DNA from 4 places in the Listeria sp. PSOL-1 genome. Region 2 is predicted to be linked to each of the others. Evidence: riboswitches for the same ligand, from Rfam matches in the RefSeq annotation. Region 2 holds a riboswitch; each other region holds the start of a gene.

Region 1 (5,904 bases), 540 kb from region 2:
AAACAGGCTAAAGGAGCATTGAAAGATTTTATAGAACAATTTAAGGTTCCAGTCATTACTACATTACCAGCTAAAGGAATTCTTCATGATTCACATCCTAACCTTTTAGGTAATATTGGGAAGATCGGAACAAAACCAGCATATGAAGCTATGCAAGAGGCGGATTTATTAATTATGTTAGGAAATGACTATCCTTATATCGATTATTTTCCTAAAAAACAAATCACCTGTATTCAAGTTGATATTGATCCAAGAAAAATGAGCCGGCGTTATCCGGCAGATATTGAAATCGTTGGTGATGTCAAAGAGGTGCTGCAAGAATGGAATCATGCAGGGATCGAAATAAAAGAACGTGGCTTTTTAAAAGCATGTCAAGACAATATGAAAAATTGGAGGACGTGGCTTGAGGAAGACGAAGCAAAAGATGGAACACCCATTGCGCCAGAAGCCGTGATGGCTGATATTCGTACAATTGCTGAAGAAAACGCTATTTATTCAATTGATGTTGGAACGTCTACTGTTTGGAGTACACGCTATCTCCAATTAGGGCCGCAAAATGATTTTCTTATCTCTTCATGGCTTGCAACGATGGGTTGTGCACTTCCAGGAGCGATTGCTGCTAAAATAGCTCAACCTGAACGTCAGGTGTTGGCGATTACTGGGGATGGCGGCTTTTCTATGGTTATGCAAGATTTTGTAACAGCAGTACATTACCAGTTACCAATGATTGTTATCATTTTAAATAATCAAGAGCTTTCCTTTATTAAATATGAACAGCAATCAGCAGGAGAATTAAATTATGGGATCGATTTACCTGATATTAATTATGCTTTATTTGCTGAGGCTTGTGGTGGTAAAGGATATCAAGCTACCACGCGAGCAGAGCTACAACATGCGCTAAGGCAAGCTAAAGATGAAAAAGTTCCTGTGATTATTGATGTTCATGTGGATGCAGATGCTGCACCACTCCCAGGTAAAATTATTTGGGAGGAAGCAAAAGGGTATCTTACTTTTGAAGGAAAAACATTGCGAAAAGAGCATAAACTAGCGAAGATGCCGCCATTTAAAACCATTTTAAGACGCTTTTTATAAATGAATGAAGGTGGGATGATAGAATGCCATGGACAACAAGTGATTACCCTCCATCATGGAAAAACTTAGCAGAATTAGAACGAAAGAAAGCAATTGACATTGGGAATGCACTGTTAAAGGATGGTTATCCAGAAGAAAGAGCCATACCGATTGCTACAAAACAAGCCGAAGAATGGTATCAAAAAGCAAACAAATCCGACAAACAGGAATTAAAAAATAAGCATGTCCAAAACCACGAAAAAAAGCCAGGCCGAACAGGAGCTGACACATTAGATGAACCCGTTCATGTGCGCTTTCGTGATGGGAAATGGGAAGTAAAATCGGAGAATGCTAAACAAGCAAGTGCGACTTTTTCAAATAAAGAAGATGCCGAGAAACGAGCGCAAGAAATTGCAGAAAATAAGGGAACAAAAGTTATCTCACATAAGAAAGACGAGTAAAAATATTAAAATCAATGGGTAGGTACTTTTGTTAAAGTATCTACTCATTGATTTTAGTAGGACTTTATTTTTCACGAAGACGGTCTGTTGCATTACGTGATTTTTGGATATGGTGAATCATTTCATTGTAATGGAGTGTTGCGTAGTAATAGTAGAGCACATCTACTGTTAAAAATTGTGCATGTCTTGAGCTGGTGGCTGTACTTCTAAGCTCGGATTCAGGAGCACGCGAGGTTTCAAGAGATAAATCAGCAATATTTTTCAAACGATTTGTACCGAAGTGAGTTAAACTTATGGTTGTTAAGCTATTTTCTTTTGCAAGTTGAGTTAGTTCTAAGACGGAAGACGTTTCACCACTATAAGAAATACCTAGAAAAGCACTTGGCTTATTATTACTCGAAAAGGCCATGGTTAAAACATGTGGATCTTGAGAAGCGAGCACGTGTTTTCCAGAGCGAAGCCACTTTTGTGCGAAGTCTTCTGCAATTAACCATGAAGCACCTACTCCGTAAACATAGATCGTATCTGCTTCTTCTAAAATAGAGCACGCTTTAAGCAAGTTTTTTTCTTCTAATAAGCAAATGGTATCGCTAGCAGCTTGTACCATATTCGAAACGAGTTTTTCCTTGATAGAAGTAAATGAGTCATCTGGCTTGACATCATAGTAACCTAGCTTTTGAGGTTTTGAAAGCTCAATGGATAGTTGGCGTTTTAATTCGGGGAAGCCAGCGAAATTGAGCGATTTGCAAAAACGAATAACCGCTGCGCCACTCGCATCAGCTTTTTCAGCTAAGCTATGGATGGAAGAACAAACAACCCATTCGGGATCTTTTAAAATAACTTGTCCAATTTTTTGTTCGGATTTAGGAAGAGAAGCAATCATTCCTTGAATTCGGCTTGTAACGCTTCCAGCTTGCATGGCATAAAACTCCATTCCTTTTTTCTTTCATTATAGCAGATTTTTTGCTTTTGAAATAATATTTCATATTGCTTAAAAATGTGTTTTTCGCTATACATACAATCAATTAAAACGATAGAAGCCTTGACCAATTCGAAATTCAGTTTGACTAACTGGCCAATCAGTGGCTTCAAATTCTAGTGAATGGAGACGATTGATCTTACCTTTTTCAAAAATTAAATGAAAGTTATCAATTTGTAAAGCTTGTTTACCTTTGATATAAAGTGGCTTTAAATGAAGGATTTCTTGCCAGTGTTCGCAAACAGATTGAGGGTTTTCAACGCGAAAGTAAATGTTTTTTAAAGTAGGGGCCTCTTGTTTAGTTACGCTGCTTTTTTGATCGATAAAAAGTGGGTAAAGCAAGTGATTATAGTCAGTTAAAATGGTAAAGCCTTGCCATTTTGTTCCGTTTGAATGTTTCCCTGAGATCGGCGCACTTATTTTATGCCCAGCTTTTTTGAACCGATGTTTCAGTTCTTCCAAATGACTGGTAGATAGTGCAATACGGCCAAATATTTGCTGGACTGGAAGATAAAGATTAGCTTCTTGTTTTAAGAAATTGCGGTCGTTATTTTCTTGTTTATTTAGTGAAAAAAATTCGACATATGGAGATAAAAAAGCACTTGCTGATGTAAGCGCATCTTGTGATTTATTTTGCAGTGCTAGGCCATAATGTGAAAATTGGCGAGCAACATCGTCTAAATTATGAACATAATGAATGGAATGGCTAAAATGTAATGACACCTTTAATCCCTCCTTTCTTTTTTTATAAAAAAACTCTTCTTTATATGAAAGAAGAGCATCACAAGTCTCTTCTTATCTATCAGACGGACGGGGTCTGTTGGAATTAGCACAGTGCCAAATGGTCTGTTGCTGAGATATCTTTGGGCCAATTCCCTCCATCTCTCATGATAAGAATACGCTGTTTTTTAAATTCTAGTAATGAAAATTTACCATAAATTCAGTTATTGGTCAAAAGTTATGAGGGAAAAAAGCCTTTGACAAAAACAAAATAAATCGGCGACAAGCGCTCATATTTAAGAGGATTGCCAGGCTTCTGATTCCTGAAAAATCGCTTAAACATAAGCGATTTCACTTGATTTATTATGTTCGAAATGTAACACTAAGCGCTATTTTTTAGTTCGTATGAGCTGAATCGTATTATGTCTCAGACTCTTTTTCATAAGCTGTAATTTGTTCAATACGCTTTTTATGGCGACCGCCTTGAAACTCAGTATGTAGCCATGTTTCAACAATCTCAAGGGCAAGTCCTGGGCCAATAACGCGTGCACCTAAAGCGAGAATATTACTATCGTTATGTTCGCGTGTAGCGTGTGCACTAAAGGTGTCACTTACAAGGGCACAACGGATTCCAGGCACCTTATTGGCAGCGATACTCATGCCAATACCCGTACCACAGATTAAAATACCATGTGTGACTTCATTTGTGGTGACTTTGTTGGCGACTGTAAAAGCAAGTGGGGGATAGTCAGTAGACTCAGAGGTTTCGGGCCCAAGCTCGATATAATCTATTTTGGTCTCTTGTAAATACTTCACAATTGTCTTGCGCAATGCAATACCGCCATGATCTGACGCAATAGCTATTTTCAAGTGATTCATTCTTATTCCTCCTCTTTTTATAAGCACTGTTAGCATTTTTTTAGTGTGAAATGATTAAGGATAATAAATAATCATGCTAATCACTGTCATTTCATTGCTTCGGTTTACATAGGTATGCTTGCAATCTGCTTCAAATTTAATAGCGTCGCCTTTTTCCAAGCGATAAATTTTCCCTGCGATATCTAGCTCTAGAGAACCTTCGTAAAGTGTCAAATATTCTTCACTTCCTGCTAAATGTGCTTCTGATTCTAACTTAGCACTTGGATCCATTTCCACTGTAAACCATTCAAAATTCACTTTCCGGTCAAACGGAAAATAAGGATAAACACGATATTTTTGATCATGTGCAGAAACAAAGTCTACATTCTCCTTTTGAATAATCTTTACTTGCGGTGAGGCGTCATCTACAAGGACGCTAAAAGAAATGTTCAAGCCATTGGCGATTTTCCAAAGTGTATTAATTGATGGGACAACTTTTCCCTTTTCAATTTCATTCAGTGCTGTTGTGCTGACGGTTGTTAGTTCGGAAAGCTCTTTTAAAGTGATATCGCGTTTTTTTCGCAGCGCTTTGAGATTACGAGCAACCGTTATATGGATGTCATTCATGCAAATAGTCTCCTTATTTTTAATCGAACTTGACTTTCCTTTTAAAAGGAAATATAATCCTTTGTATAGGATGGTGATTTTTATGTTATTTGTTGCAACCGTATTTTATGCTGTTTTTATGAGTTTTACGCCAGGTCCGAACAATATTTTGGCGATGAAATATGCAACAAATTTAGGAATGAAAAAGACATTGCATTTTTTATTTGGGATCGGTGCTGGCTTTTTAACATTGTCGATTTTAAGCATCCTATTTAATTCATTATTGTTAAATGTATCAGCCAACTTTTACATTATTTTAAAAATTATCGGGTTTGTTTATTTACTATATTTAGCTTACCAGATGGTTTTTACTGCACATAAAAAGAAGCGAGCAGGTCATCAATGTCCTACTTTTTTACAAGGTTATCTATTGCAATTTCTAAATCCAAAAACGATTTTATATGTTTTGACAGCTATGGCAACTTATATTGTTCCGCATGCAAGCAGCTATTTTGTATTATCACTTTGGACGGTTACGATTGCTATGATTGGCTTTTTGGCATCTTTCACGTGGGCAGCTCTTGGTTGCGCAATTTGTAAATTTCTTTTGAACTATGAGCGAGGATTTAATATGACAATGGCTTTTATTCTTGTTGTCCTTGCTTTTGAAATTTTGCTTTCTAAGTAATCATAACAAATTAATTTGTTGCTTACTAGTTCTAGGGCAAGTTTTTAATACGCTTGTTTTAAGGGCGATATTAAATATCTTTTCTTTCATTCCAAGATTTTCCGTGTACGATAATGACATCACAAGGAGCGTGGCGTGCAATGTATTCTGTGACGCTTCCTATTAACATTTGTTCAGTAGCGGTTAGACCTGTTGCTCCTACAATAATTAGATCAGCCTTAAACTCTTTTGCAATTTTATGAACCATAGTTGCTTTAGGTGTTCCAAAGTGAACGAATGTTTCAACTTGCTTTATCCCGGCATGTTTTGCTTCGTTTGCATAAATTTCGATCAATTCTTCGCCATAAGCTTTTGCTTTTTTAGCGTAAGTTTGTTCATAATCTATTAATGGAGCAATTCTGCGAAGGTCCGCTACAAAGCCGATGCCAAGAACAGCTTCATTTGTTTTTGCTATTCGGATGGCGCGTCTAAGTGCTGCTTCAGCTTCATTTGAACCATCAATGCCGACTAAAATTCGTTTA
Region 2 (5,904 bases):
ATGATACTTTATTTTTAGCACAACTTGTTGGTGTAAATGGCATGGTTTATGGCTTTGATATTCAAAAAGAAGCAATCGAAGCTACAGCCACGCGTTTAGAGGAAGCAGCAGCACATCACCAAGTTCAACTTTTCCAAACAAGTCACGAAAATATCCATACAGTCGTTGATCAACCTATTAAAGCAGCCATTTATAATCTTGGTTATTTACCTGGCGGTGATAAAGCGATCACAACAAACCCTTCCTCTACATTAACAAGTATTGAACAAGCATTATTAAAACTAATCAAAGGTGGAATGGCCATTTTAGTCATTTATCATGGGCATCCAAGTGGTAAACTGGAAAAAGAAGCCATCCTCACATTCGTTCAAGACCTCGCGCAACAAGATTTTCATGTCCTTGAGTATCGTTTTCTTAACCAGCAAAATCATCCACCATTCGTTATCGTGATTGAGAAACGCTCGGAGAACTATTCTCCTTGCTCATAGTATGGCTTTCCCCTATAATAAAAACTTCAAAAGCTAGTATAAAAACTAACTTTTGAAGTTATAATAAATGGGATATCTATTTACCAAAATCATATTTATCTTCAATATAAATGGCATGCCAAATCATAAAGATAACAACCGTCCAGATCTTGCGGCTATAATCTTGTTTCCCCGCACAGTGATCAACAAGAAGCTTTAAGACGTACGGTTTATTGATTAAATGATCTGTTTTTGACTCATGAATGATATTTTTTACCCATTCATTCATTTCATCTTTTAACCAGTGACGAATCGGTACAGGAAAACCTAGTTTACGTCGATTTAAAACATGTTCAGGAACAAAAGTTGCGGCTGCTTGACGCAGAATATACTTGGTTGTTCCCTGTGTGGTTTTTAGCGATGCTGGGATTTTTTTCGCTACCTCAAAAACGGCTTTATCTAAAAACGGTACACGAACTTCAAGAGAATGAGCCATTGTCATTCGATCCGCTTTTAATAAAATATCGCCACGAAGCCATGTATGAATATCAATATATTGCATACGCTCTACTGGATCATAGTCACGCGTTTCCGAGTAAAATGGATCTGTTACAAGTGTGTAATCTTGACCTTCTTTATACTGAACGAGTAGCTTCCGTTTTTCTTCTTCACCAAACATCTTAGCATTCCCGATGTAGCGCTCTTCCATTGGCGTTGTCCCACGTTCCAAAAAGCTTCTCCCCCGCATTCCTTCTGGCATAACTTTAGCCACACTACCTAACATCGATTTAAACGCTTTAGGCATTTTATTAAACATTGCAAGAGAATTTGGCTCATTGTAAATATTATAGCCACCAAAGAGCTCATCGGCTCCTTCACCAGAAAGGGCAACAGTAACTTGTTTTCTTGCTTCTCGTGCTAAGAAATATAGCGGAATAGCAGCCGGATCAGCAAGCGGATCATCCATATGCCAAACAATTTTTGGAAGCTCAGCCATGTATTCTTGCGGCGTGATCACATAACTAATATTTTCGACGCCTAGCTTTTCTGCCGTTTCTTTTGCAACGTCAATTTCAGAAAAACCATCACGTTCAAAGCCAACAGAAAAAGTCTTAATCGCAGGATGATACTCCTTAGCGATGGCTGCAATAATAGATGAATCAATTCCACCCGATAAAAAAGAACCAACTGGAACATCTGAACGCATGTGCATTTTGACAGAATCAAACATCACATCGCGAATTTCTTTAATCAGTGTATCTTCTGAACTACTTACAGGAGAAAATTTGGCCTGCCAATATTGCTTGATATTCATTGGCTCGCCAATTTTTTTAGTAAAATAATGTCCAGGTAAGAGACGACTTATTTCAGTCGTTAGCGTTTCTGGTTCTGGAACAAACTGGAAAGTCATATAATTTTGTAACGAAACTTCATCTAAATTCTTATTTTTAAGGGCATGTAAAATGGATTTTTTTTCTGATCCAACAAATAACTTCTGGTCTTCTTCAGCATAGAAAAAAGGTTTAATGCCAAATGGATCGCGCGCACCATAAACACACGCTTCTTGTTTATCCCAAATAACAAAACCGAACATGCCACGTAGTTTACTTGCCACCTCTTCTTTATATTTTGCATAGGCTGCGATGATAACTTCAGTATCACTTTCTGTTTCAAACGTCATGCCCTCTTTTTTTAAATCATTACGTAATTCAACATAATTATAAATTTCACCGTTAAAAATAATCCAATAACGCTCATTTTCATAAGTAAGCGGCTGATGCCCATGTTCTACATCAATAATGCTTAAACGTCTAAAGCCAAATTGGATATGATCATCAGTAAAATAACCTTCATCATCTGGTCCACGGTGAGTAATCATATCATTCATTTCTTTAAATGCTTCTTTTTCTTCGCCTGTAATTTCGGCAATGCGGTCATGTACGCATCCTACAAATCCACACATTGGGGCATTCTCCTCTATATCAAAAATTAATTGCTTATTTCACATCGTTTATCATATCATAAAGCCCATTCGTTTGGTATAAAAATAGGCTCAAGAGATACGTACTTTTACTGCGTTTAAAGTTAACATTCGTATCAATAATTCCTAAAACAATTCCCTTCCTGAACTAATTTTTGAGCTTTTTTCAGCAAAAAATGCTTTTAAATCAGAGACTTTATCTGTGCGTTCCCAAGGTAAGTCAAGATCCATACGTCCAAAATGACCAAATGCCGCAGTTTTTCGATAAATTGGTTTACGCAAATCAAGCATTTTAATGATGCCTGCTGGACGTAAATCAAAATGCGTACGTACTGCTTTTTCTAATTCTTGCTCAGTCATAGAACTTGTCCCATATGTTTCGATTGAAATTGAAACGGGTTCAGCTACACCAATAGCGTAAGCGAGTTGAACTTCGACTTTCCGAGCAAGCCCTGCAGCAACAATATTTTTAGCTACATAACGCGCAGCATAAGCTCCAGAACGATCTACTTTAGTCGGATCTTTTCCTGAAAAGGCACCTCCGCCATGGCGCGCATAACCACCATAAGTGTCCACGATGATTTTACGCCCAGTTAAGCCAGCATCTCCTTGAGGCCCACCAATTACGAAGCGTCCAGTTGGATTAATAAAATATTTTGTCTTATCATCTAACAATGCTGCATCAATAACCGCAGAAATCACATGTTTTTTCATATCAGCAGCAATTTGTTGCTGTGTCATCTTTGGATGATGTTGCGTAGAAATAACAATGGTATCAATTCTAACAGGCTTACCAGATTCATCATATTCAACGGTAACTTGCGTTTTGGCATCTGGCCGTAAATAATCAAGTGTTTTATCTTTTCTAAGTTCAGCAATTTTGCGTGATAAACCGTGCGCCAAGAAAATGGGAAGTGGCATCAATGCTTCTGTTTCATCCGTGGCAAAGCCAAACATTAAACCTTGATCGCCCGCACCAATAGCTTCAATCGCGTCATCTTCCTTTAAACCACTACGCACTTCAAAAGCCTCATTGACACCTTGAGCAATATCTGGTGATTGTTCATCAATTGCAGTAAGTACAGCACAAGTTTCTGCATCAAAACCATATTTAGCTCGCGTATAGCCAATTTCTTTAATTGTCTTTCGAACAATTTTTGGAATATCTACATAAATAGAAGTTGTTATTTCACCAGCAACAAGAACAAGTCCCGTTGTTACAGTTGTTTCACAAGCAACCCTTGCATCAGGATCCTTTGCAATAATCGCGTCCAAAATAGCATCAGAAATCTGATCTGCAATCTTATCTGGATGTCCATCAGAAACAGACTCTGATGTAAATAAATGACGATTTTCAGTCATCTTTATTTTACCTCCTTCTCCTCTTTCACTAGTGTTTAACCATGTTACTCAATCAAACAAAAAGCGGTCCTTTCTCATTTTGACATAAAGAGAAAAGGCCGCTTACATCTAAGTACCTTCGTCTCATCGTTCAGGAAAAATTCCTGCAACAGGTTAGCACCTTACAACATAAAGTGTAGGTTGCTGGGCTTCAAAGGGCCAGTCCCTCTACCGCTCTGGATAAGAATCATTTTTATTTTTATGTGATACATACAATATGTCTTACATTATAGGGTATAAAATAATGAAAAGCAACACTTAATTTTTTTCGATTATCACCTTTTTTGGCCACTTTTCTTTTGGCAAACCAGCATATCTTTCAAAAATACGTTGTCCTTTTTCTGTGCGAAAATATCTTATTTTCCCTTCACTTTGATAGCGAAGTAAATAATTATTTTTTTCAAGGAAATACAAAGTTAATAAAAATTCATTTTTATTAATCTTATCATCTCTCGTTTTTGGACGGTCATTTACCAATTCATTCATATTTGACATTGTTTTATCCACATTTTCAAGAATTTTATAAGCTAATTCTACATTGAGTTCAGTTGCCATTTTGACACACTTTCTTTATTTATTTTATTTCATTAAGTTTGCTATTTTAAACAACATAGATCATCGTTATTTCCTCTTTACAAACATTAACGTTTTCCTTCCCACTTATCAATATTTGAAACCTATGGTATGATGTAAACTAAGTATTAAGATTTTAAAAGGAGCTTAAATAATGGTCTTTATTCTATTATTATCATTAACTTCTCTTGGCTTCCTTGCTGCAATGTGCTTGTTTGAATTTGTTTTTAAATGGCGTTGGTTTAAATATTTTCTTGCAACAATGGGGCTTATTACAAGTGGAATAATATTCTTTATTAGCTTTTATGGTGGTGGCTTAAAGCAGACTGAAATTGCTGTTGCCATTTTTCTAGCTAGCTTTTTAGAATATGTTACTTCACTTATTATCAGTTTAGTTGGTTTTATCAGGCATCGGTCAAACACTGCATATAAGAGATAAAAATAGGTAAAAGGCATTGCCATTCAATGCTTTTTACCTGTTTTTTTCAAAGCCTTACCTATTTCTGGATATTTACACCGGCTGAAATAAAAATAAGCAAGTCCGGTTACACCGATGAGCAACCAATCTAGCCATCCAGTTACATTTTCTCTAGGTGTAAAAGACAAAAAGGTGAAAACATCCCGCTTAACCTCTTCAATAAGCATCCCACTAACTGATTCTTTCAACTTCCCTTCAACGAGGATCACCATGACCACTTGCATGATAAATACAATCAGCCAACCTAATAAATAAGAAAAGCCACTTCGAACAAATAATCCACTATCCGTTTGTTTCACTTGTAAATGATAAGTTTGTAACCAGCCAACAAAAAGACCAACAACAACACAAATGAAGACAGGGAAAAGCGCTTCTAAAACATCCACTTTTACAAATTGAACCCAAAACATAACGAATGAAACAACTGGGATGATCCAATACTTAACGCGGCTAACGGCCCCAAAATGAAATTGCTCTTTTATAAAATAAATGATAAGTAATAGACCTAGTATATTCATTAACTTCCCCTTTTAATTTAAACAGTATTCTAATTACTTGAATTAAGTGATATTAATTCATAAACAATAACAGTCACATTATTTTCCCATATAAGCTTCCGTGGAATAACGGTTCCATTTGTTTCGCTCGTCTTTGTTTTACGAAGTTCAATTGGAATATCAATTGGATAAATTCGGTACCCTTCTTTTTTTAATTCAAAAAAATTCTCTCCAATTCGCGATTCCTTACCTTTTGTTACAATCATGGTATTCATTTCAAGTGGCATGCCCATTTTAGCACCTCCATTTCTACATTTCTTCTACATTAACTTTGCGATATAATTCTGCCAAAATAGCTTGCATGCCTTCATCCTGCATAAAAAAGCTAAAACTAGCGTCTTTTACAAGTGTCCTCAGTTTCCCTTTCAACAGTACAGGACCCCTTGTTTCAAAATAATTTTTTTGCGATATTAACTTTATAATTTCACAAAAAAAGACACGCTTTGT
Region 3 (5,904 bases), 1.0 Mb from region 2:
TTTAGGAATTGATATCGGTGGCACAATGATTAAAGTTGGTTTCGTCCACCAGGAACAAATTTCCCAAAAAAAAAGTTTCCTAACACCAAAGACTTTTGAAGAATTTCAACAATTATTATCACAAATTGTCGTGGAATATGCTGGAATTCATCCGATTGATAAAGTCGCTTTTTCAGTACCTGGTTCGGTTAACGAATCGGGTACTGTCTTCTTTGGTGGGGCTGTACCCTATCTCAATGAAGTCAGCTTAGCGGATTTATTGAAGCTACAAAAAGTAAAAGTGGTAGTAGAAAATGATGCTAAAGCAGCCACTTTAGGTGAGATGACTTACGGGCACTTAAAAGATGTTAAACAAGGTGCAGCAATCATTTTGGGAACAGGTGTCGGCGTTGGAATCTGTATGGATGGCAAACTTTATAAAGGTAATCATTTTCAAGCGGGAGAAGTGAGTTTCATGATTCGTGACCGCGTGATCACCGGAATGGATTCTTTTGTCGGCGTTGGCCTTTCAGCGGTTCAATTAGTTAAAAAATTAGCAGAGCATCTAAGTGCTGAAAACGATGGGAAAAGAGTTTTTGAAGAATTAGCAATGGCTGAAAATGCCCAAGCACAAGAAGTATTATTAAATTATTGCAAAGAAGTGGCTACGCTTTGCTTTAATATCCAAAGCCTATTAGATATTGAAAAAATTGTGATTGGCGGTGGTATAAGTCAACAAGCGTGTTTGATTCAGACCATCCAAACCGTTTATCAAGGTTTATTTCGCGTAGCACCAATTATTCAAAAAACGCTGCAACCTGTTACGATTGAAGCCGCTAAATTTAAAGCAGATGCCAATTTAATAGGAGCAGCAGCAAAAGGAGTCTTACAATGACAAATAAATTTCCAAAAGATTTTTTATGGGGCGCTTCCACTAGTGCTTATCAGGTCGAAGGAGCCTGGAACGAAGATAACAAAGGGCCTTCTGTACAAGATGTTAAAGAAATACCAGCAGGAACCACAGATTTTAAAGTGGCTACGGATCACTATCATCGCTATGAAGAAGATGTTAAATTGTTCAAAGAGCTAGGATTAAAAGCTTACCGTTTTTCTATTTCTTGGAGTCGTGTCATGCCTGATGGTGTGGTTAATCCTGAAGGCATTCAGTTTTATAAGAATTTAATCCAGCTGCTTTTAGATAACCAGATCCAACCAGTTGTTACTGTATTTCATTTTGATTTACCCGTTTACATTGCTGAACAGGGCGGTTGGGAAAAACGTGAAACAATTCAAGCCTTTGCAGATTATTGCCAAGTACTATTCGAACATTTCGGTCAAAAAGTCCCCCTTTGGCAAACGATCAATGAACAAAATGTAATGGCATTAGCTGGTTCGATAATCGGCACTAGTAATAAAACTATGAAAGAAAAATTTCAAGAAAACCACCATATGCTAGTTGCTCAAGCTTTAGTAACAAAACAATTTCACGAAGGAAACTACATTGGGAAAATTGGACCAGCACCCAATATTGCGAGCGTTTATGCAGCTTCAGATAAGCCAGACGATCAAATAGCCGCTTTATACATGAGTGCTCTACGCAATTGGTTATTTTTAGATGTCGCTGTTTTCGGTAAATATAACCATAACGCTTGGCATTTGTTGGAAAAAATCGGGGCAGCACCACAAGTCACTGAGGAAGATCGCCAAACTCTGGCAGCAGGTTCTTGTGATTATATTGCTTTCAATTACTACAATACAATGACTGTTTCTAGTTACTTTGAAAAAGACCAAAGAATTGATCAGCAATCTGGCTTCGGTATTCCAGGTTTTTTCCAAACCGTAGAAAATAAACATTTGCCAATGACTGAATTTGGTTGGCCAATTGATCCTGAAGGCTTTAGATTTACTTTAAACGAAATTTATTCTCGTTACCGTTTACCACTACTCGTTACCGAAAATGGCATTGGTGCTAAAGATCAATTAATAGATGGAAAAGTCCATGACCAGTACCGAATTGACTATCTGGAACAACACATTCAACAAATGGAACGAGCGATTGAAGATGGCGTTGAAGTTTTAGGTTATTGCCCTTGGAGTGCCATTGATTTGATTAGCACACATGAAGGAATTGCTAAGCGCTATGGCTTTATCTATGTCAATCGCACAGATGACGAATTACTAGATTTGGCTCGTTATAAAAAGGATAGCTTTTATTGGTATCAAAACGTGATTGAAAAAAATGGATTAGATAAGAGATAGATGCTTTTAATTAGATGAAAATAGCTTCTCGGCACAGCTATAAAAGAGTAGCTGTGCTGTTTGCTTGCGCTTAAAACACGCATTGATTGACGAAACAAGACAAAGTTTGATACGGTAATTTTGAGGTGAGAATACATGACTATTTTTGATCAAATGGCTAAAAAATACGACACAGAAGAACGTATCTATATCGCAAGTCAAATCGCAAATGAAATCAAGCATTACCTTGGCCCAGAATCCAAAACGAAAAAAGCGATTGACTTTGGCACAGGAACAGGCCTCGTCGGTTTACAGCTTGCTACTGAATTTAAGGAGCTAATCATGATCGATATTGCCAAACAAATGATTGAACAAGTAAATAAAAAAATTACTGATCAGAACATAACAAACGCGAAGACTTTAGTCACGGATTTAAGCCAAAATGTATCGGACAATTTACACACAGATTATCTATTCATGTCACAAGTCCTTTTGCATGTAAAAGAAATCAAAGCGCTTTTAAGAAATATCTTGCACACCTTAAGCCAATCTGGAAAACTGATTATTGTCGACTTTGATAAAAATCCTAATGTCCCATCTGACCGGGTACATAATGGCTTTCGACAACAAGATCTCCAGATAACACTTGAAAAAATAGGTTTTAAAAACATCCAGTCAAGAACCTTCTATCATGGAGAAAAAATGTTTATGAACCAAGATGCCTCGTTGTTTTCGTTAATTGCTGAAAAAGCTTAATAAAGTAGATCAGGCTGTTTTTCATGCTCCTTTAAAAAGTCCGTGATTAAATTAGCAAATTTACTTGTCTCTTCTTCTACTAAAAAAGCATCGTGTCCGTATTCTGAATCAACCTCAACATATGTGACTGGAACTTGAGCCGCTTTTAGCACATTATGATGACGGCGTAAATCGTGAATCCGGAATAGTTGATCGCTTGTAATACCAATCATTAGGTAGGGGATTCGAATGGTCTCACAACATGAAATTTCTCCACTTCTTGGCACAGTAACATCAAATAAATCGATCGCTTTAGTTAAAAATAAATAGCTATTCGCATCAAAGCGTTCAACAAAAGCATCGCCTTGATAATGTAAATACGATTCAACTTGAAAGTGCTCTTTAGAAAATGCAGAAGGAGAACTTTCGCTAACAGTAAAGCGTTTGAAGCGTTTAGAAAAGAGCTCACTTGTTCGGTAAGTCATCATTCCTATCATTCGAGCAGTGGCCAGTCCGCCTTCTGGTTGCCCATCATAATTTCCTTCGTTAAAATCTGGATCATTTAAAATGGCCATACGCATAATCAAATTATAACCAATTGCGTCAGGACCGGCTGCAAGTGGCGAAGCAATATTAATCGCTGTGTCAGTTATGTCAGGATAATCAATCGCCCACTGTGTTGCCTGCATACCACCCATTGAGCCGCCGATAACCGCGATAAGATGCCGAATCTCTAAAGCTGTTAGTAGCTCACGCTGTAGTCGAATGATATCTTTTATACTAAACCCGGGAAAAGTTAGCCGAAAAGCTTTTCCTGTTTTAGGGTTGAGAGAAGAAGGACCAGTTGTGCCACTACACCCGCCAAATACATTCGTACAAATAATAAAATATTTTGTTGTATCAAGCGCTTTACCAGGTCCAATATAAGAATCCCACCAACCAGCTTCATCTTCTGCAAAGTGTTTAGCTGCATGTGCAGTTCCTGTCAACGCATGCTCTAATAAAATAACATTATCCCCTGTTTTATTTAAAATTCCGTATGTTTCATAGCCGATCATGACTTCAGTTAATTTCGCACCATTTTCAAGAATAAATGGCGTTTCTTCAAACAACACTACTTGTTTTAATCCCATATTTTCACATCCTTTTTATAAAATAAAAAGCCCCTCTGGAAAGATACCAGAAGGGACAAATTTTGCAGCATAGAATTGTACCAACTTATCTTTTCAGAAAAAATTTCTGCTGGAATTAGCACCGTGAAATAAATTTCGGTTGCTAAGGCTTCATCGGGCCAGTCCCTCCACCTTTCTTGATAAGAAAACGATTAAATTACATTTATAATACGTTGAATTGATATAATTGTCAATCACTTATCCTACATTTAGCGTTTTAAAAGGGCGAGTAAAGGGTATTTAAATAGCATAGACAGAAGGAAAGGAAGGGTTTTAAGGTGAAGAACTTGACGAGAATTTTAATATTAATTATGGGGATTTTGATGGTTGGCCTTGGTTTTTGGCTAATGTGGAACCCAGTAGCATCTTTACTTGCACTTAACGTTTTTATTGCTACGATCCTTTTAATATCAGGTGTTTTTCAGACGGTTACATATTTTTCTGATCGAAGTAGCCAACATGTTTCAGGATGGGTATTAGCTAACGGGATTTTATCGTTGCTATTAGGTATCTTTCTTTTATCAAACCAGGTTGTCGGTGCGGCAACGCTTGTTCTAATATTTACAATCTGGATTCTCTTTACTGGCATTATGCGTACAGTTGGCGCATTTAGTGCTAGAGATTATCAAGCTAGTGGCTGGGGTTTTCTACTAGTCGTTGGGATTTTAGGAATCATTCTAGGAATTATTGCAATGATCAATCCGCTTGTCAGTGCGATTGGCATTGCTATTATTGTTGGTCTGTTTTTCGTTATAGAAGGTCTTGGCGCAATTGCCACCTTTTTCTTTACAAGTAAAATGAAATAGTAGGACTTGTTTAAAAAATATAGCGTAGGTGCTACAGTTCGAACACGACAAATCGATAGAAAGCGTTTTTATTTAAAAAGTTTGCTAGAATCGGAGCGTACGATTGTACGTGAGAACCGGAAATCTGGCAAACTTTTTAAATGCGAACGCTTGCCGTCGATTTAGTTTGTGCATGCCCAAACTCCTTTTTGTTGATCATCTGAGTGGAAAAGCATAAGCTAGTAATAATACGAAAAGAAAGTGAGGACAAAGAATGTATATTCGTGCACTGGAAGAAGATGATTTGCTTGATATTCATAAATTAAACAATCGATTGCATATTATGGCTTATTGGTTTGAAGAGCCCTATGAATCTTTAAGTGAGCTCAAAAGCTTATATCTAAAACACATTTATGATGAATCAGAGCGCCGTTTTGTTATTATTGAAAACAAAAGCTTTGCTGGAGTGATTGAACTGGTTGAAATTAATTACATTCATCGTAATTGTGAAATTCAAGTGATTATTAAAGAAGATTATCAAGGAAAAGGTTTGGCGCAAAAAGCAATGGAGCAAGGGATAAATTATGCTTTTCAAATACTTAATTTGCATAAAATTTATCTATATGTGGATATTGAAAATAAAGGAGCCATTCATATTTATCAAAAACTAGGTTTTCAAATCGAAGGGACAATGATTGAACAGTTTTATATGAAAGGCGAGTACCGGGATAGTTACTTTATGGGGCTATTAAAAAGAAATTGGAATCAATAATTAGCCATATGATTAGTGGATAGCCTTTCTTATTAAAAAGGTTATCCACTGACAAGGCTATCCTTTTATTCTTTTTTCACTTGCTCTACTTCGACCACTCGAAAGCCTTTTTTATTTAAGCGTTGAACGATGATATCTTTTGTGTTAGCCGTTGTATCAAGAGGTAAGGAGATAAGAACACGGCGAATAAAATCATCAGTTTGATTATCTAAAGTGATTAAGT
Region 4 (5,904 bases), 1.0 Mb from region 2:
AGAAGATTTTTTACTCGCGCCTCCACCACACGCAGCAAGAACAAATATTAAGCTAGTGATCAACAAACCTGAAACAATTTTCTTCATATAAACACGCTCCTCTTTTATCTTTTATCTACTTTTTTAACTAATAAATCGCCAATGATCTGGAAGATAAAGACGATAATTAAAATAATAATTGTTGCCGCAATCGTTATATCTGGCTGATTACGTTGGAAACCTTCTAAGTACGCAGCATTTCCTAGCCCACCTGCACCAATAACACCTGCCATCGCTGTAAAACCAACGAGTGAGATCGCGGTTACTGTAAGACCTGAGATAATTGCTGGTAAAGCTTCAGGAATTAAGACTTTACAAATCACTGTAAATAAATTAGCTCCCATTGCTTTAGCTGCTTCTAAAACCCCTTTATCTACTTCGCGGAAAGCAATTTCTACCATACGCGCATAAAATGGCGCTGCTGAGATAATTAAAGCAGGCAAAGCGGCTTTCGGTCCAATGATCGTACCTACAAGCGTCTTTGTCATTGGTAAAAGTAAAACAATTAATATAATAAAAGGAATAGATCGGAAAACATTGACTAAAATAGCTGTAATCCAATATAAAACCTTAGCGCCGACATTCCCTTGGCGGTTGCTTAAAAATAATAATAACCCTAATAAGATACCAAGAATACATACAGCAACAAGCGAACTTAAGGTCATATATAAAGTTTCACTTGTATAGCCCCACATGATATGCCAATCAACATCTGGAAAAAGTTTGCTCATGCTTCAATCACCTCAGTTTCTACATTAAGTGCGCGCAGATCGCCAATTGTCGCCTCAATTTGTTGCTCATCACCTTGAATTTGAACATATAATGTTCCGTAAGCACCATTTTGCGTTTGTGTTAAACTGCCATGAAGAACATTCAGCAACACATGATTTTGCTGCGCTACTTGGGAGATGATTGGCTGTGTCGCATTTTCGCTCATGAAAAGGAGTCGTACAAGCTTCCCATCTGAATAATTGCTTAGGAGCAAATGAATGAGATCTTCTGTTTCATCTGTTTCCGTCACTTGTCTGACGAAACGTTTGGTAACATTTTGTTCTGGATGTTTGAAGACTTCTAATACTTCGCCCATTTCTACAACTTTACCCGCTTCCATTACAGCTACGCGTTTGCAGATTTTACGAATAACGTGCATTTCGTGTGTGATGACAATAATCGTTAAGTTCAGTCGCTTGTTAATATCTAGTAATAATTCTAAAACTTCATCCGTTGTTTGCGGATCAAGCGCTGATGTTGCTTCATCACAAAGTAAAACCGTTGGATCGTTAGCCAAAGCGCGCGCAATACCAACGCGCTGTTTTTGTCCACCACTAAGCTCCGCTGGATAAGCGTCTTCTTTTCCAACGAGGCCCACGAGTCGAATGAGTTCATTTACTCGGGCTTTTCGTTTTTTACCACGAATTCCAGCTATTTCAAGTGGAAAAGCAATGTTTTCAAAAACAGTTCGCGACCAAAGTAAATTGAAATGTTGGAAAATCATTCCAATTTTCTGGCGGGCTTTTCGCAATTCACGACCACGAATGCGACTGATTTCTTTGTTGTTTACTTCAACCTTGCCAGAAGTTGGTAGCTCTAAACCATTAAACATACGAATTAGGCTACTTTTCCCTGCACCTGAATAGCCAACAACTCCAAAGATTTCACCTTGATTAATGGTTAAATTGACACCTTCAACAGCACGAACCCTTTTTTTACCAGAAGTATAATCTTTAATAACATTTTGCAAAGTAATCATTTTATTTCACCTTTTTTCGAGATTAATCCATCACACAAAAAAACCTTCCTGCATGAGCAGAAAGGCACCGAATGTTAAGGTTTGCTTTCTTCTCATCTTCCAGAACAACTTGTGTCCTGCATGAATTAGCACCTTAAGTAAAACTACTTAGGTTGCTGGGCTTCACTGGGCATTTCCCTCCACCACTCTTGATAAGAATCTACAGATAACGTTTCCTAGTGTAAATGTATGTTTTAAATTATAAGTGAAATGAGCGTGAAAAGCAACTGTTATTTTTTGTTATTATCGAATTTTAAAAAATTATAGCTATAATAACGGTAATTTCACCGTAAATGTCGTTCGATGATTCTTGCTGGTTGCCATAACTAAACCACCGTGTCTTTCTACAATTGACTTAGCGATCGCAAGGCCTAAACCTGTACCTGTCGTTGTACGATTTTTATCCACTTTATAAAAACGTTCGAATAAATGTGGTAAATCAAACGCTGGAATTTCTTTGCCATAATTGGTTACACCAATAACTGCCCATTCACCATCACGACGAGCAGTAATGTCAATTTGTTTATCCCCTTCTCCGTAACGCAAAGCATTTGAAAATAAGTTTTCAAAAAGTCGCATGATCTGATTTCCATCGCCACTGACCATTAAATTATCATCTTCGTATATTTCAACCAATTCCATTCCTTTTTTTTGCGCTAAACCATCAAATTCTGCAACCAATTGTCGTAAAAGTTCAATCATATCAAGTTGATCATTGGCTAATGTATAATCTGGGCTCTCAAGACGTGTATAGGAAAATAAGTCATCAATCAATTTATGCAAATGACGCGCTTTATTATAAACGAGTTCGGTATAATAGCGAAGTTCGATTTCATCACGATACCGATCGTCATGAATATAGCTCAAATAACCTAAAATAGAGGTAAGTGGGGTTCTAAGATCATGCGAAACATTGGTAATTAAATCGTTTTTAGCTTGTTGTGCTTGCTGCTCTTGCTCCATCAGGTTTCTTTGGCGATCACGCATTTTTTCAATATTAACCTCAAGTTCGCGAATCTCTGGCACAAGGCTTTCTGTATCGACTGGTTGATCAAGATTTAACGCATAATTAATGGTTTGCAGCTGCTTTTTCAACCTTCTTTGACGCGTTAAACGATAGAAAATGAAAAAAATGAGCAGCGCAATCATCACTTGAAAAAGAAATTTGGTCAAAAGCAACAACGGCGAATCGATGATGGTTTGAAATTTTCCATGACCAAATAAAGTGAGGAAAGTTTCAGTCAAGCCACGTAAAACAACGGAATCATCACGAATATTAATCATCCAAAAATAAACTGTTCGTAAAAGAATCGCAGCACCTAACCAGGAAACAACGATAAAAAACATGATCTGCCAAGGGTTCATTATATGACTAATATTTTTAATGAATCGTTTAAATCTCAATTTTATAACCCACTCCCCAAATGGTTTTAATCACATTTTCCCCGCCGAGCGCCTCCCGCAATTTATCACGCAAATTACTAATATGCACCATAACCGTTTTGCTAGCACCAAATGCTTGTTCTTGCCAAATTCTTTCAAAGATATATTCTGAGCTAAAAACACGCCCTGGCTCACTTGCTAACAAATATAGAATATCAAATTCAGATGTCGTCAAATGAAGCTCTTTTTCATTAACTGTCACAATATGATGTGACCGATCAATGATAATTGGACCGATGACAAGCTTTTCACTTGAAGTCTGTTCGCTTGTTTTCATCAATTGGATGCGACGCAAAATCGCTTTAACTCGAACGGAGAGTTCTACTGGGTTAAAGGGCTTAACCATGTAATCATCTGCCCCAGTGAGCAAGCCCATAATTTTATCATTATCTTCTGCTTTCGCGCTAAGCATTAAAATCGGTGTATTAATGCCATCATTACGCATTTTCTTACAAACTTCAAGCCCATCCATTTCAGGCATCATAATATCTAAAATAACGAGCGACAAATCTTTTTCCTGCACATATTGCCATGCCTGTGCCCCGTCATAGGCTTGAAAGATATCATAGCCTTCATTTTGGAGATAGAGTTTGACTAAATCAACAATCTCTTTGTCATCATCTGCAATTAAAATAGCCGTCATCATCTATTATCCTTTCTATTTGAATTATCTTCATTGTATCATCTGCTGATAAAAAAAAGAAATCTACTATGAGACTTCTTTAATAAAAATTAAACTTTTTTCGAATAAATTCGTTCTTCTTCTGGCTCTAGATGAATTAATACTTGTGCTTTCGAGTAAAAATCGCCAATTTCTGTCTCAATTTCATCACATAATGAGTGCGCTTTTTCAATTGTCATTTCCGATGGGACAACTAAGTGAAAATCAATGTATTCCTCAGCACCTGCGCGTCTAGAACGAAAATCATGAAACTCAATAAACTCTGCTTTATGGGTTAAAATAATGCGTTTAATTTCTGCCTCTTCCTTTTTTGAAAGACGCTCATCCATCAATGGCGGGAATGATTCTTTTAACAACTGCCAAGCTTCAAACATAATGTAAATGGCAGTAATAATCGCAATAACAGGATCAAGCCATAACCAGCCAGTTAAATAGACAAGCAGTAAACTTAAAGCAATACCAAGTGAAGTAAAGACATCAGTAAATAAATGTAATGCATTCGATTTCATTGCCACTGAGTTCGCTTTTTTAGCAGCTCGATTAATCACTCGTGAAATAATAATATTCACAGCCGCACCAAACAACATAACCGCAATGCCAAGCGCTGGAAAACGGATTTCTTTTGGATCTAAGAATTTTTCTACAGATTCGCTAATAATCCAAATTCCAGCAACAAAAATAAGTAAAGTTTCAATCGTTCCAGCAATATTCTCAGCTTTTCCATGCCCATACGGATGATCTTCATCAGCCGGCCTTCCTGCTATCCGAATGGAAAAAAAAGTAATCACTGATGCAAATAAATCCATTGACGAATGAATTCCTTCTGAAATAACAGCAACTGAACCTGTAAAAAAACCAATAATTAACTTCAAAATAACAATCACAAAATTACTGATAACAGAAAGAATAGTTAAATTGCTATGATTCATCTTAATAATGCCTCCATTTTTGGCTAATACTCCTTCGATTTAAAGAACTGATTTATCTTAACATGCTAGCCTTATATGAGTCTACGGCAATCTTTTTAGTATAGTGCATCTCTATAACGCGAAGGCAATTTTTTTGCATAAAGGAAACTTTTAAAGCGCAAAGAAGCTCAACTTTGTAAAAAAAGATGAAGTGACGTTATATCGGTAAATTGGTAATTTATCGCTACAAATTTCCCAGAACTAAAGCGAGCAAGCGATGGTATCGAAAGAACCTTGAACTTTTCCGCAAGACCTTTTGTTACGTTCAAATCCATTTTAAAAATCGTTTGTTCCGTCGTTGCCTCAGCAAGCTCTAACATGCGACCGGCAATCATACAAGCACCACATATTGGCGTATAAAAATAAAGCGCAAACGTTTCTTTTTGTGCTAATTTAGTTGCAAGGTCGTCCATCTTGATCTCAATCATTTTCACACTTCTCTCAAAATAAAAAGAATAGGGAGTAACGCAGGTTTTGATGCAGTGTCATCAAAACCTACAATCATTCCCTAAACTGATTTCAGCTAATTTCTTTTTCATATTCCTCACTTGAAAGTAATTCTTTTACTTCAGCATCATTTACATCTTTAACTTTTAAAATCCAGGCTTCTTCATAAGGATCACTATTTAAAAGTTCAGGTGCGTCCTCTAATTTTTCGTTCACTTCAACAATCTCACCAGTTATCGGCGCATAGAAATCAGAAACCGTTTTAACAGACTCAATACTTCCAATTGAATCACCTTGTGCAATTTTATCACCAATTTCGGGTAACTCTACAAAAACAATATCCCCTAACTGATCTTGCGCAAAATCAGTTATTCCTATTTTGTATGTAGTTCCTTCTTCTTTCACCCACTCATGCTCTTTTGTGTAAAGAAAATTTTTCGGTAAACTCATTTTAATTCCTCCTTTTCATCCACTTTACTTCCAAGTTTTTTCAAATTCATCTTCTTTAAATCCTAAAGTAACGCGACTTCCATCAG

The links. Region 2 has a riboswitch for S-adenosylmethionine ahead of metK (methionine adenosyltransferase). Riboswitches for the same ligand answer to the same signal wherever they lie in the genome.
Region 1: linked by a shared signal. The riboswitch ahead of G6Q10_RS00245 (VOC family protein) and the one ahead of metK (methionine adenosyltransferase) in region 2 are both predicted to bind S-adenosylmethionine.
Region 3: linked by a shared signal. The riboswitch ahead of G6Q10_RS07875 (homoserine O-acetyltransferase MetX) and the one ahead of metK (methionine adenosyltransferase) in region 2 are both predicted to bind S-adenosylmethionine.
Region 4: linked by a shared signal. The riboswitch ahead of G6Q10_RS07950 (methionine ABC transporter ATP-binding protein) and the one ahead of metK (methionine adenosyltransferase) in region 2 are both predicted to bind S-adenosylmethionine.

The regions. Positions count from the first base shown of each region.
Region 1 is NZ_LR760298.1:53,161-59,064, forward strand. It holds gene G6Q10_RS00230 (pyruvate oxidase) at 1-1,092, shown strand, start outside; gene G6Q10_RS00235 (DUF2188 domain-containing protein) at 1,116-1,532, shown strand; gene G6Q10_RS00240 (MurR/RpiR family transcriptional regulator) at 1,597-2,451, opposite strand; gene G6Q10_RS00245 (VOC family protein) at 2,554-3,234, opposite strand; SAM riboswitch class I at 3,304-3,408, opposite strand; gene rpiB (ribose 5-phosphate isomerase B) at 3,652-4,110, opposite strand; gene G6Q10_RS00255 (helix-turn-helix domain-containing protein) at 4,165-4,716, opposite strand; gene G6Q10_RS00260 (LysE family translocator) at 4,799-5,383, shown strand; gene G6Q10_RS00265 (universal stress protein) at 5,454-5,904, opposite strand, start outside.
Region 2 is NZ_LR760298.1:595,132-601,035, reverse strand. It holds gene G6Q10_RS03015 (tRNA 5-(aminomethyl)-2-thiouridylate-methyltransferase MnmM) at 1-488, shown strand, start outside; gene asnB (asparagine synthase (glutamine-hydrolyzing)) at 565-2,430, opposite strand; gene metK (methionine adenosyltransferase) at 2,575-3,810, opposite strand; SAM riboswitch class I at 3,931-4,036, opposite strand; gene G6Q10_RS03000 (DUF3116 family protein) at 4,108-4,404, opposite strand; gene G6Q10_RS02995 (hypothetical protein) at 4,577-4,861, shown strand; gene G6Q10_RS02990 (hypothetical protein) at 4,885-5,418, opposite strand; gene G6Q10_RS02985 (DUF2584 domain-containing protein) at 5,448-5,690, opposite strand; gene ytkD (RNA deprotection pyrophosphohydrolase) at 5,707-5,904, opposite strand, start outside.
Region 3 is NZ_LR760298.1:1,621,417-1,627,320, reverse strand. It holds gene G6Q10_RS07890 (ROK family protein) at 1-874, shown strand, start outside; gene G6Q10_RS07885 (glycoside hydrolase family 1 protein) at 871-2,238, shown strand; gene G6Q10_RS07880 (class I SAM-dependent methyltransferase) at 2,374-2,973, shown strand; gene G6Q10_RS07875 (homoserine O-acetyltransferase MetX) at 2,970-4,085, opposite strand; SAM riboswitch class I at 4,168-4,271, opposite strand; gene G6Q10_RS07870 (HdeD family acid-resistance protein) at 4,403-4,930, shown strand; gene G6Q10_RS07865 (GNAT family N-acetyltransferase) at 5,184-5,681, shown strand; gene cbpA (cyclic di-AMP binding protein CbpA) at 5,747-5,904, opposite strand, start outside.
Region 4 is NZ_LR760298.1:1,640,755-1,646,658, forward strand. It holds gene G6Q10_RS07940 (MetQ/NlpA family ABC transporter substrate-binding protein) at 1-87, opposite strand, end outside; gene G6Q10_RS07945 (methionine ABC transporter permease) at 105-770, opposite strand; gene G6Q10_RS07950 (methionine ABC transporter ATP-binding protein) at 767-1,789, opposite strand; SAM riboswitch class I at 1,879-1,987, opposite strand; gene G6Q10_RS07955 (sensor histidine kinase) at 2,096-3,238, opposite strand; gene G6Q10_RS07960 (response regulator transcription factor) at 3,222-3,917, opposite strand; gene G6Q10_RS07965 (cation diffusion facilitator family transporter) at 4,004-4,882, opposite strand; gene G6Q10_RS07970 (thioredoxin family protein) at 5,050-5,349, opposite strand; gene gcvH (glycine cleavage system protein GcvH) at 5,441-5,818, opposite strand; gene G6Q10_RS07980 (arsenate reductase family protein) at 5,843-5,904, opposite strand, start outside.